3 regions of the Providencia sp. PROV208 genome follow, and region 2 is predicted to be linked to each of the others. Evidence: predicted binding sites of a transcription regulator. Region 2 holds the regulator's gene; each other region holds the start of a gene.
The links. The regulator LexA, encoded in region 2, represses DNA repair genes until DNA is damaged. The targets are predictions, from matches to a motif close to TNCTGTATGTACATACAGNA.
Positions count from the first base shown of each region.

Region 1: a site for LexA is predicted at 1,133-1,152, ahead of PR766_RS12985 (metal-dependent hydrolase). Genes of this name have one in related genera too.
Region 3: a site for LexA is predicted at 1,816-1,835, ahead of sulA (SOS-induced cell division inhibitor SulA). Genes of this name have one in related genera too.

Region 1 is NZ_JAMPNS010000016.1:75,742-79,032, forward strand. Features, by position in the region: gene PR766_RS12975 (YniB family protein) at 1-7, opposite strand, end outside; gene hxpB (hexitol phosphatase HxpB) at 311-976, shown strand; gene PR766_RS12985 (metal-dependent hydrolase) at 1,168-1,758, shown strand; gene PR766_RS12990 (L-cystine transporter) at 1,925-3,291, shown strand, end outside.
Region 2 is NZ_JAMPNS010000017.1:26,814-30,104, reverse strand. Features, by position in the region: gene zur (zinc uptake transcriptional repressor Zur) at 201-719, shown strand; gene lexA (transcriptional repressor LexA) at 945-1,562, opposite strand; gene PR766_RS13795 (diacylglycerol kinase) at 1,701-2,075, opposite strand; gene plsB (glycerol-3-phosphate 1-O-acyltransferase PlsB) at 2,200-3,291, shown strand, end outside.
Region 3 is NZ_JAMPNS010000010.1:226,391-229,681, reverse strand. Features, by position in the region: gene yccS (YccS family putative transporter) at 1-942, shown strand, start outside; gene PR766_RS08830 (TfoX/Sxy family DNA transformation protein) at 1,017-1,619, opposite strand; gene sulA (SOS-induced cell division inhibitor SulA) at 1,853-2,419, shown strand; gene ompA (porin OmpA) at 2,774-3,291, shown strand, end outside.

The sequences.
Region 1 (3,291 bases), on a different contig from region 2:
AATTCATTACAACTATTCCTCAGAGTTTTTTTCTACGCTAATCATAGCCGATAATATTTGCTGGCTCCAAATTTCTATAAAAAAATGATAGTTAAAAATTGAGTTTCGGATTATTCAAAAATTTAATTGCATTCATATCACCCGCTAAATTCAAATTTTCAATAAAATCATGTGATAGCACATATATCTCTATAACCGAAAGTCATGGCTTGTTAGAATAGTTTTAGACACTAAATTGACTGTGATTAAAATGCAGCGACAGCCCCCATACCCTATTTTCAAATGGGTATCTAAATGAATGGAGTTTGCTATGTATCATAAATTACCTATCCAATCTGTTATCTTTGATATGGATGGTTTGCTGATTGACTCGGAACCTTTCTGGGAACAGGGAGAAGATGAAGTATTTGCAGAGTTAGGGGTTGATTTATCCATCAAGCACACGCTTCCAGATACCCTCGGTTTGCGTATCGACCACGTTGTTGAACTTTGGTATAACGCATCCCCTTGGCAAGGCTGCAGTTTAGAAGAGGCAAAACAGCGTATTATTGACAGAGTCATTGGCTTAGTCGAAGAGAAACGCCCATTGTTGCCCGGTGTCCAACATGCATTAGAGTTATGCCGTTCAATGGATTTAAAAATTGCGTTAGCATCAGCATCTCCGGATTACATGTTGGAGAAGGTACTGAATTTATTTGATATTCGCCATTATTTTTCTGCGGTTGTTTCCGCAGCAAAATTGCCTTTAAGCAAACCCCATCCTGAAGTTTATTTAAAAGCCGCAGCAGAATTATCGACAAAGCCTATTCACTGCGTTTCATTGGAAGATTCCTTTAATGGCATGATTGCAGCAAAAGCCGCAAGAATGCGCTCTATCGTGGTTCCTGATAACAAGCACTTCAATGACCCACGCTGGGGTTTGGCAGATGTCAAACTCGCTTCATTAAATGATTTACGTCCAGAAAATTTACGTTAATCTTAAATGAATTAGTGATGATTTCTTTCCCCTACATTATTTGCGTAGGGGAAATTTTGAAAAGTATAAAAATCTACGGTTATTAGCTAATAAATAAGAGTTTTTTTAACTCTCACCCTCTACCAAATTCCGCTCAAACCCATTATACTGCCCGCCTACTGTATAGATAAACAGATGGTATTTTATCCACCATGACTGCTGAAGGGCACCTGCTTTTTTCTGTCGCCTCACTCATAATGGCTCATAAACTGCAAATTACGCCAGAGTTCGCTCAGGGTGATTGGTTGCATATGGTGCCAGGCGTTTTGCTGGGTGCCTTATTGCCGGATATCGACCATCCATCATCCATTCTTGGGCGACTTTTTCGTATTATTTCTATTCCCATATCCAAGCTCTGCGGTCATCGAGGCTTTACGCATAGCCTTATTGCATGGCTAATTTTGCTGATTTCCAGCTATCAATGGTTACCCCATTATTGGGATTTACCCCCTGACCTTATCCAAGCGTTTTTACTTGGTTATATGAGCCATTTAATTGCCGATATGCTGACGCCATCCGGTGTCCCATTTTTATGGCCATTACCATTACGTTTCTGTTTTCCCGTTCTACGCGGTAAATCTAGTAAACGCGGAGAACGCTTTATTGCCGTGCTTTTGACCGTCTGTGCGGTGCTTATACCCGCAGGGCATCCAGCTGACTGGTTCCAGCAAATAGAAAGCGTACTAAATTATTTTAATAATCAGATAAATATACACTTACCGACAAAAACATCACTTTTGTAATATACTGTAAGTATAAATCAACCTAAATTATAACTTTTGATTATAAGTAATGACTAACTTCAACTGATATCATATAACCAGTTGTTAGAAGAAACGAAATCCTTATACCTATTAAGGATTAACAACAAGAATCATTATGTAAAATAATTACAATTTGGAGTGCGGAATGAATATTCCCCTGATTATCAATGTGCTCGTTTTCGTAGCACTTTTAATACTGTTAGCAAAACTCGGATCGAATGGTTGGAGCCTATCCAAAAAAGTCTTACTGGGTCTGGTATTCGGTGTTGCTTATGGTGTGGGACTGCACCTGGTGTATGGTTCTGGTCACCAAACGGTAAAAGACTCCATTCTTTGGTTTAATATCGTTGGTAATGGTTATGTTCAACTATTACAAATGGTGATTATGCCTCTGGTATTTGCCTCAATTCTGAGTGCAGTAGCTAGACTCCATAAGGCATCTTCTTTAGGGAAAATCAGCTTTTTAACCATTGGCACACTGCTGTTCACAACCGCTATCGCTGCTCTAATCGGTATCTTGATTGCTAACTTGTTCGGCTTAACTGCTGAAGGGTTAGTCCAAGGTCAATCTGAAACTGCACGTTTAGCTGCCATTGAAACAAATTACATTGGTAAAGTATCGGATTTAACCGTTCCGCAATTGATCCTGTCCTTTATCCCGAAAAACCCGTTTGCTGATTTAACAGGTGCAAGCCCAACATCTATTATTAGTGTGGTTATTTTTGCTGCATTCTTAGGAGTAGCGGCACTGCAACTGTTCAAAGATGATAAAGAACGTGGTGAAAAAGCATTAGCGGCTATCGATGTGATGCAGGCTTGGGCAATGAAATTAGTCCGCTTAGTCATGCGCTTAACGCCTTATGGTGTGATGGCACTGATGATCAAAGTGGTCGCAAGCTCGAATTTAGCTGACATCATTAATTTAGGTACCTTTGTGGTTGCATCATACGTGGCATTAGCCATTATGTTTGTGATTCACGGTGTCTTAATTGCGACAACCGGTTTAAATCCGATTAAATTCTTTAAGAAAGCAGGTCCTGTACTGACATTCGCCTTTACTAGCCGTTCGAGTGCTGCAAGTATTCCACTGAATATTGAAACGCAAACTCGCCGCTTTGGTGTACCAGAATCGATCGCCAGCTTCTCTGCGTCTTTCGGTGCAACTATCGGTCAAAACGGTTGTGCAGGTATCTACCCTGCCATGTTAGCGGTTATGGTGGCACCAACAATGGGTATCAATCCATTTGACCCACTGTGGATCGCGACTTTAGTCGGTATTGTGACTATCAGCTCTGCGGGTGTCGCAGGTGTGGGTGGTGGTGCAACGTTTGCTGCACTGATTGTACTGCCAGCGATGGGCTTACCTGTTACTTTAGTCGCGTTATTGATTTCAGTTGAGCCATTAATTGATATGGGTCGTACGGCACTGAACGTGAGTGGTTCAATGACTGCAGGTACCGTGACTAGCCAATTAATGGGCGAAACAGACAAATCCATTTTTAACCAAGAAGA
Region 2 (3,291 bases):
TTTAAAATAAAAAAGCTGACCATTTAAATAAGGTATCTGTTATTTATTAACCATACGTTTATTAAAGTTAAAACTCTGTATTAATTGTAGGGAAAATTGTTTATTCCATAAACATCATTTCAAACGCAACAGGAGCCGAAGTTATGATAAACTAAACAGTAATAAACATTTGAAGCGCTATTTAGGTGGGGCCAGACAAGATGACAATAATCAGTGAAGATATGCTGCTTACGACGGCCGAACGTATTTGCCAGTCTCGAGGTGTTCGTTTAACTCCACAAAGAGAAACGGTTTTACGACTAATTGCACAGCAACATGGGGCGATTAGTGCCTACGACCTTCTTGATTTGCTGCGTGAAATAGAACCTCAAGCTAAACCCCCTACTGTTTACCGCGGCTTAGAGTTCCTAATGGAACAAGGGTTTATCCATAAAATTGAATCCACAAACAGTTATGTGGTCTGCCACCATGTGGATAATCCAAGCCATATCTCAGTGATGTTGATTTGTGATAATTGTGGGAATGTGACGGAAAGTGATTGTACAACCATAGAAAAGGCTATTAGTACGCTTGCTGAAGAAAATCATTTTCATCTCAGGCATACCGTTGTAGAAAACCATGGTTTATGTCAAAAATGCGTTGAAATCACCAGTTGCCAAGATCATGAACATTGCGATCATGACCATCAGCCCCCATCTAATCCAAAGAAAAAACCGTAAAAAACCTATCAGCAAAGGTTAATAAGATTAACGTCTCGCGCCATAGCTATAATAGATAACAACCTAATGGCAGAGGCAATAGATAGATAGATAGATAGAGCGAAGTGAATAAGAGTTATATGGCTATATAAAAAGAAAAGCCTATATAAACGGAAGAACAATATAAAGAAAAAACACCCGATAAAAAGAGATATTGAGTCTGCTACCAGACTCAATCACTCATCATCAATGCCAATCGCTATTACGGATAACCCCAACAGCTAACCCTTCAATAGTAAAATTCTGTTCGCGTAAATCAACAACGATTGGCGCAAACTCAGGGTTTTCAGCAATCAATTCAACGCGATTGCCTTGTTGTTTAAAGCGCTTAACGGTGACTTCATCCTCGATACGAGCCACAACTATTTGTCCATTATGGACATTCTGAGTTTTATGCACCGCGAGTAAATCACCATCCATGATGCCGATATCCTTCATCGACATACCATTCACACGCAATAAAAAATCCGCATGAGGTTTAAATAACTCTGGGTCAACTTGGTAGTGACTTTCAATATGTTCTTGTGCAAGCAATGGTTCGCCGGCGGCGACACGCCCAATCAGAGGAAGCCCTAAATCTTCGGTTTCTTCTTCTAACAACAGACGAATGCCTCTGGAAGCTCCAGAAACAATTTCAATAACCCCTTTACGAGCTAAGGCTTTTAAATGTTCTTCTGCCGCATTAGGCGAACGAAATCCCAAACTTGCTGCTATTTCAGCGCGTGTTGGTGGCATGCCCGTCTGCGAAATGTGGTCACGCACCAGATCGTAAACTTGCTGCTGTCGAGCTGTCAGTGCTTTCATCCCGTTCCCCTGTTTGTTTATACAGTCAAACTGTGAGTATATACAGGTAAATGGGGATTGGGAACTGTTAAATTAGCCAAAATCTGTAATTTATTGCTGAATTCTTTGCTTTTTCTCTCTTTTGTTATTTTTAGACTATTAAAGTGCGAAATAACGTTCCCAGAGAACGGTAGCCCAAATAAATAACGCCAATCCAATGGTGACAAAGACCGCAGCGGAGCCAATATCTTTTGCTCGGCCCGATAATTCATGATATTCCGTGCCAACACGGTCAACAACGGCTTCAATAGCGCTGTTTATTAACTCGACGATCGCGACTAAAACCACTGAACCTATCAGTAAAATTCTATCAATTTGGCTAATGTCCAAGTAAAAAGCTATAATTATCGCAATGATAGCAGCAACCGCTTCCTGCCTAAATGCGGCTTCATTCACCCATGCTGCCTTTAAACCCTTAAGGGAGTACCCAGCTGCTTTGATAACTCGCGTGAGTCCCTTAGTTTGACTTGCCATATTTTTTCCTTAATTTTTAAACAATAATCAACTTTTGCAGTCAAAGTGAATTATCGATAACAGATCTAAACACTGCTTTCTGATATGATTGCGCAGCATTACTAACAAGAGGCTATAATCGTTTATGTCACTATGGCGTAAAATATATTACAACACGTTGAATTTACCACTGAAATTATTGGTAAAAAGTAAACTAATTCCAACGGACCCGATAACAGAGTTGCAGCTTGATCCAAACAAGCCAACGCTGTACGTTTTGCCATATCACTCAAAGTCCGACCTTCTCACGCTTCGCCAACAATGCTTAGCGATTGGTTTACCTGATCCTCTCGTGGATAACGACATCAATGGCACCCAGCTCCCTGCCTATGTGTTCATTGATGATGGTCCGCGTGTATTCCGTTACTACTCTCCAGATCCACGTAAAGAGTCAGTAAAAATATTCCATGCGTATCTTGATTTGCATAAAAATAATCCAAATCTAGATATTCAAATGCTGCCAGCATCGGTCATGTTCGGGCGAGCGCCTGGACGCGAAGGCCATAAGCCTGCACCCCTGAAATTACTAAACGGTGTGCAAAAATTCTTCGCCGTCCTTTGGTTAGGGCGCGATAGCTTTGTGCGTTTTTCACCCAGTATTTCACTGGGTCAAATGGCGCAAGAGCATGGTACCGACACGATTATTGCCAATAAACTCGCTCGTGTGGCGCGTATTCATTACTCTCGCCAACGTTTGGCGGCTGTCGGTCCAAAACTGCCTGCACGTTATGAGCTTTTTAATAAATTGCTTTCTTCTAAAGCGATTGAAAAAGCCGTCGAAGATGAAGCTCGCAGCAAAAAAATTCCATTACAAAAAGCCCAGCAAAATGCCGTGGCGATGATGGAAGAGATCGCCGCTAACTTCTCATATGAAGCAGTACGACTCACTGACCGAGTTTTAGGTTGGACATGGAACCGCTTGTATCAAGGGATTAACGTTCAGCATGCTGAACGTGTTCGTCAATTGGCTCAAGATGGTCATGAAATTGTCTATGTGCCGTCCCATCGTAGCCACATGGACTACTTGCTGCTTTCATATGTTCTCTATCATCAAGGGCTGGTACCACCGCACATTGCAGCTGGTATTAACCTCAATTTCTGGCCAGCAGGTCCCATTTTCCGCCGTTTAGGGGCATTCTTTATTCGTCGTACGTTTAAAGGCAATAAACTCTATTCT
Region 3 (3,291 bases), on a different contig from region 2:
CTCTGCACTGGCTACCTGATTATTCAACTATTTGATTTAGAAAGAGGCTATTGGATCCTACTGACCAGCTTATTTGTTTGCCAACCCAACTATAATGCAACTAAGCGCCGCCTTGCACTGCGAATTATTGGTACCCTATTAGGGATTGCGATTGGCTTACCACTACTTAATATCGTGCCATCTATTGAAGGGCAGCTCGCCTTAATCGTGGTCACTGGATTGCTATTTTTCATGTTCCGTAGCAGCCAATACGCTCAAGCCACACTATTTATTACATTACTTGTGCTTTTTTGCTTCAATTTACTGGGTGAAGGGTTTGAGGTCGCCTTGCCTCGAATCATCGATACCTTAATTGGTTGCTTCATTGCACTGCTTGCCGTTAGTTTCATTTGGCCTGACTGGAAGTTTCGACAATTACCCCAAGTGATTCAAAAGACGATGGATAGTAACTGCCGTTACTTAGACGCTATTTTACAACAGTATTATCAAGGCAAAGATAATAGTTTGGAGTACCGTATTGCGAGGCGAGATGCTCACAACTCTGATGCAGAGTTTGCCTCCGTTGTCTCAAATATGGCTTCTGATCCTAAGTCATACCAAATTACACAAGAACAGGCATTCCGTTTATTGTGTCTGAACCATACATTACTGGGTTATATTTCAGCGCTCGGTGCCCACCGAGAAAAAATGCAAAACGATGCAAACTTAACATTATTAAACGATGCGATTTGCTACATCGAATCATCCATTCAAGTCACATCGTTAGATCCAGCAATTATTGATGAAAAATCAGAGCGATTAAGAGTCAGTTTACTCCAACGCATTGACCACGCCTCCAGTGATGACGATGAAAAAACAGTTTTAATCATGGAGCAAACTAAGTTACTGATCGAATTAATTCCTGAGATAAAATCAATGATTAAACAAATCAGTTTGTCATAAAATAAACTGATGAGCGGGCATTAAAACTAACCAGTAGTCAATGCCCGCAATTATCTTCATAGGTAAACTGAAAATCAGTTCACGCTGTTAAACCAGTTAATCAACTCTTGCCGGGTTTGAGAAGGTAATACTTCACTGTGACAACCTTCGATTGCCGCAGCCAATCCAATCAATTGCTTGACACTCGGTCTTTGCTTACCGTGCTGTTTTAACTTCAAAAAACACGCTTTAGCGCCAATCAATGCCAGCTCCTCGGCATGGAAAATGCCAATTTTACCTAATGCTCTTTCCATTGCCATATTCATATTAGGCAAATCTTTAATACGAACAGCCGCCGATTCTTTTTGTTGGTTTTCCTCTATCGCCGAACGGTAAGCAAGCTCGATAATATGACTCAATATTGATGAATCACACCAAACATCTTCAGGGAGTCGATAATATCTCATCTCTAAAGGTATACCCCTTTTACTGTAGACCAACCGTTCGAATCCCACAGATTCAAAGTAACTGCGAGAAAACAGACACCCTCGTACATAAAACTGGTCATCCAATACCAATCCAACAAGTGCACTATCAATACACAAACAATATCCACCAAAATGGTTCTTCTTTTTTAGTACCCCAAATTTGCTCAAAATTTGTTGCAAAAGGGAACTTCTTTCGTTTTGTAATGACACTTTTTCATCTCCTTATGAATAAAAAAAGTACTATCGTCCTTGAAGCCTAAACAATTAAAAACAATTGTTTTTACATATAATTATGTTTAATCGATTTTAAAGTTTCAGTTAAAAATGCCAAGTAGAACTCACATAAAAACCGAAAAGTTGCGAAGCGCTTTGTAAAAATAGCCTTGATATTGTATAAATATACAGTTACTGTATGTCCATACAGCATTGTAGCGAGGTGAATTATGAGCATCTATTCTTGGAACAACACAGCAGAACATTCTCTTAATCGTTTTACTAATGATAACTTCACACGTGATCACCTTACAGATAGTAACGTGACTAGTGCTAGTTCAACGATGAATAGTGTAAATGGCGCTATGCAACAAGGTATGGTGAGTGAGCTAGTTTATAATGAACAGCACCCAGTCATGGATTACATATTGCTACCAATGCTACGCCAGTTTGGTATTCAATCACGCTGGTTATTATGGTTGAGTCCTGAGAAAAAACTGAGTAAACATTGGGTGGAACAAGCGGGACTTCCTGCAAATAAAATTATGCAACTCAACCAAGTTGACTCAATTACAACTATTGATGCAATGGAAAAAGCATTGAGAAGCGGTAATTACAGTGTCGTATTAGGATGGTTACCAGAAATAAGTGAGCAAGATTTTATTCTTTTACAAAATGCCGCTGAAGTAGGTCATTCTATGGGATTCATTATGAGACCAGAAAAAACATATAATACAATTCAGATGACCACTAGACATCAAAACCTTTTAAAGATTCACTCCAATAAGATTCATTGATCAATAATAAGATTTTTCTTACTAAATTTTAAGTTGAGTAATATCGTTGTTAAATAAAACACTAAAATACATTAAAAACAATAGGATAGATTAATTAGCGATAAAATGTACAATATATTTATCTCTCTGATTTCAGGGATAAAAAAAGACTTTTTTTAACCTTTATTGCTTACCATACTTGTATCTTTTGGAGTTCGTTGTAGACTTTAGCCTGTTAAGCGTATGACATTATTTTTTTACTTTTCGTAAATTTTTGTGGATAATGTCAGCTGAACCTAGCAAGTAAATTGAACCAATGGCAAATAATAAGGCTCACGAAGCCAAGCCAATATTGGATGATAACGAGGCGTAAAAATGAAAAAGACAGCTATCGCGGTAGCAGTGGCAGTAGCAGCATTCGCAACTGTTGCACAAGCAGCTCCAAAAGATAACACTTGGTATACTGGTGGTAAATTAGGTTGGTCTCACTACGAGCACGCTAAATTTACTTTTGAAGATGCTGCAGGAGATGAAACTTCTGTTGGTACCGGTAAAAAAACTCGTGACCAATTAGGTGCGGGTCTGTACGCAGGTTACCAATACAACCAGTACATGGGCTTCGAAATGGGCTATGACTGGTTTGGTAAAATGAAGTACAAAGGTGACAACGCAGGTAGCGTTTCTTCTATGGGCGTTTCTCTGACTACCAAACTGAGCTATCCAGTAATGGAAGACTTAGACGTTTATACTCGTCTGGGTGGTATGGTTTACCGTACAGAAGCTAAAGTTAACGGCGTTGGTAAAGAAACTGACACTGGCGTTTCTCCAGTTTACGCACTGGGTCTTGAGTATGCTATCACTCCAGAATTAGCTACTCGTTTAGACTACCAGTG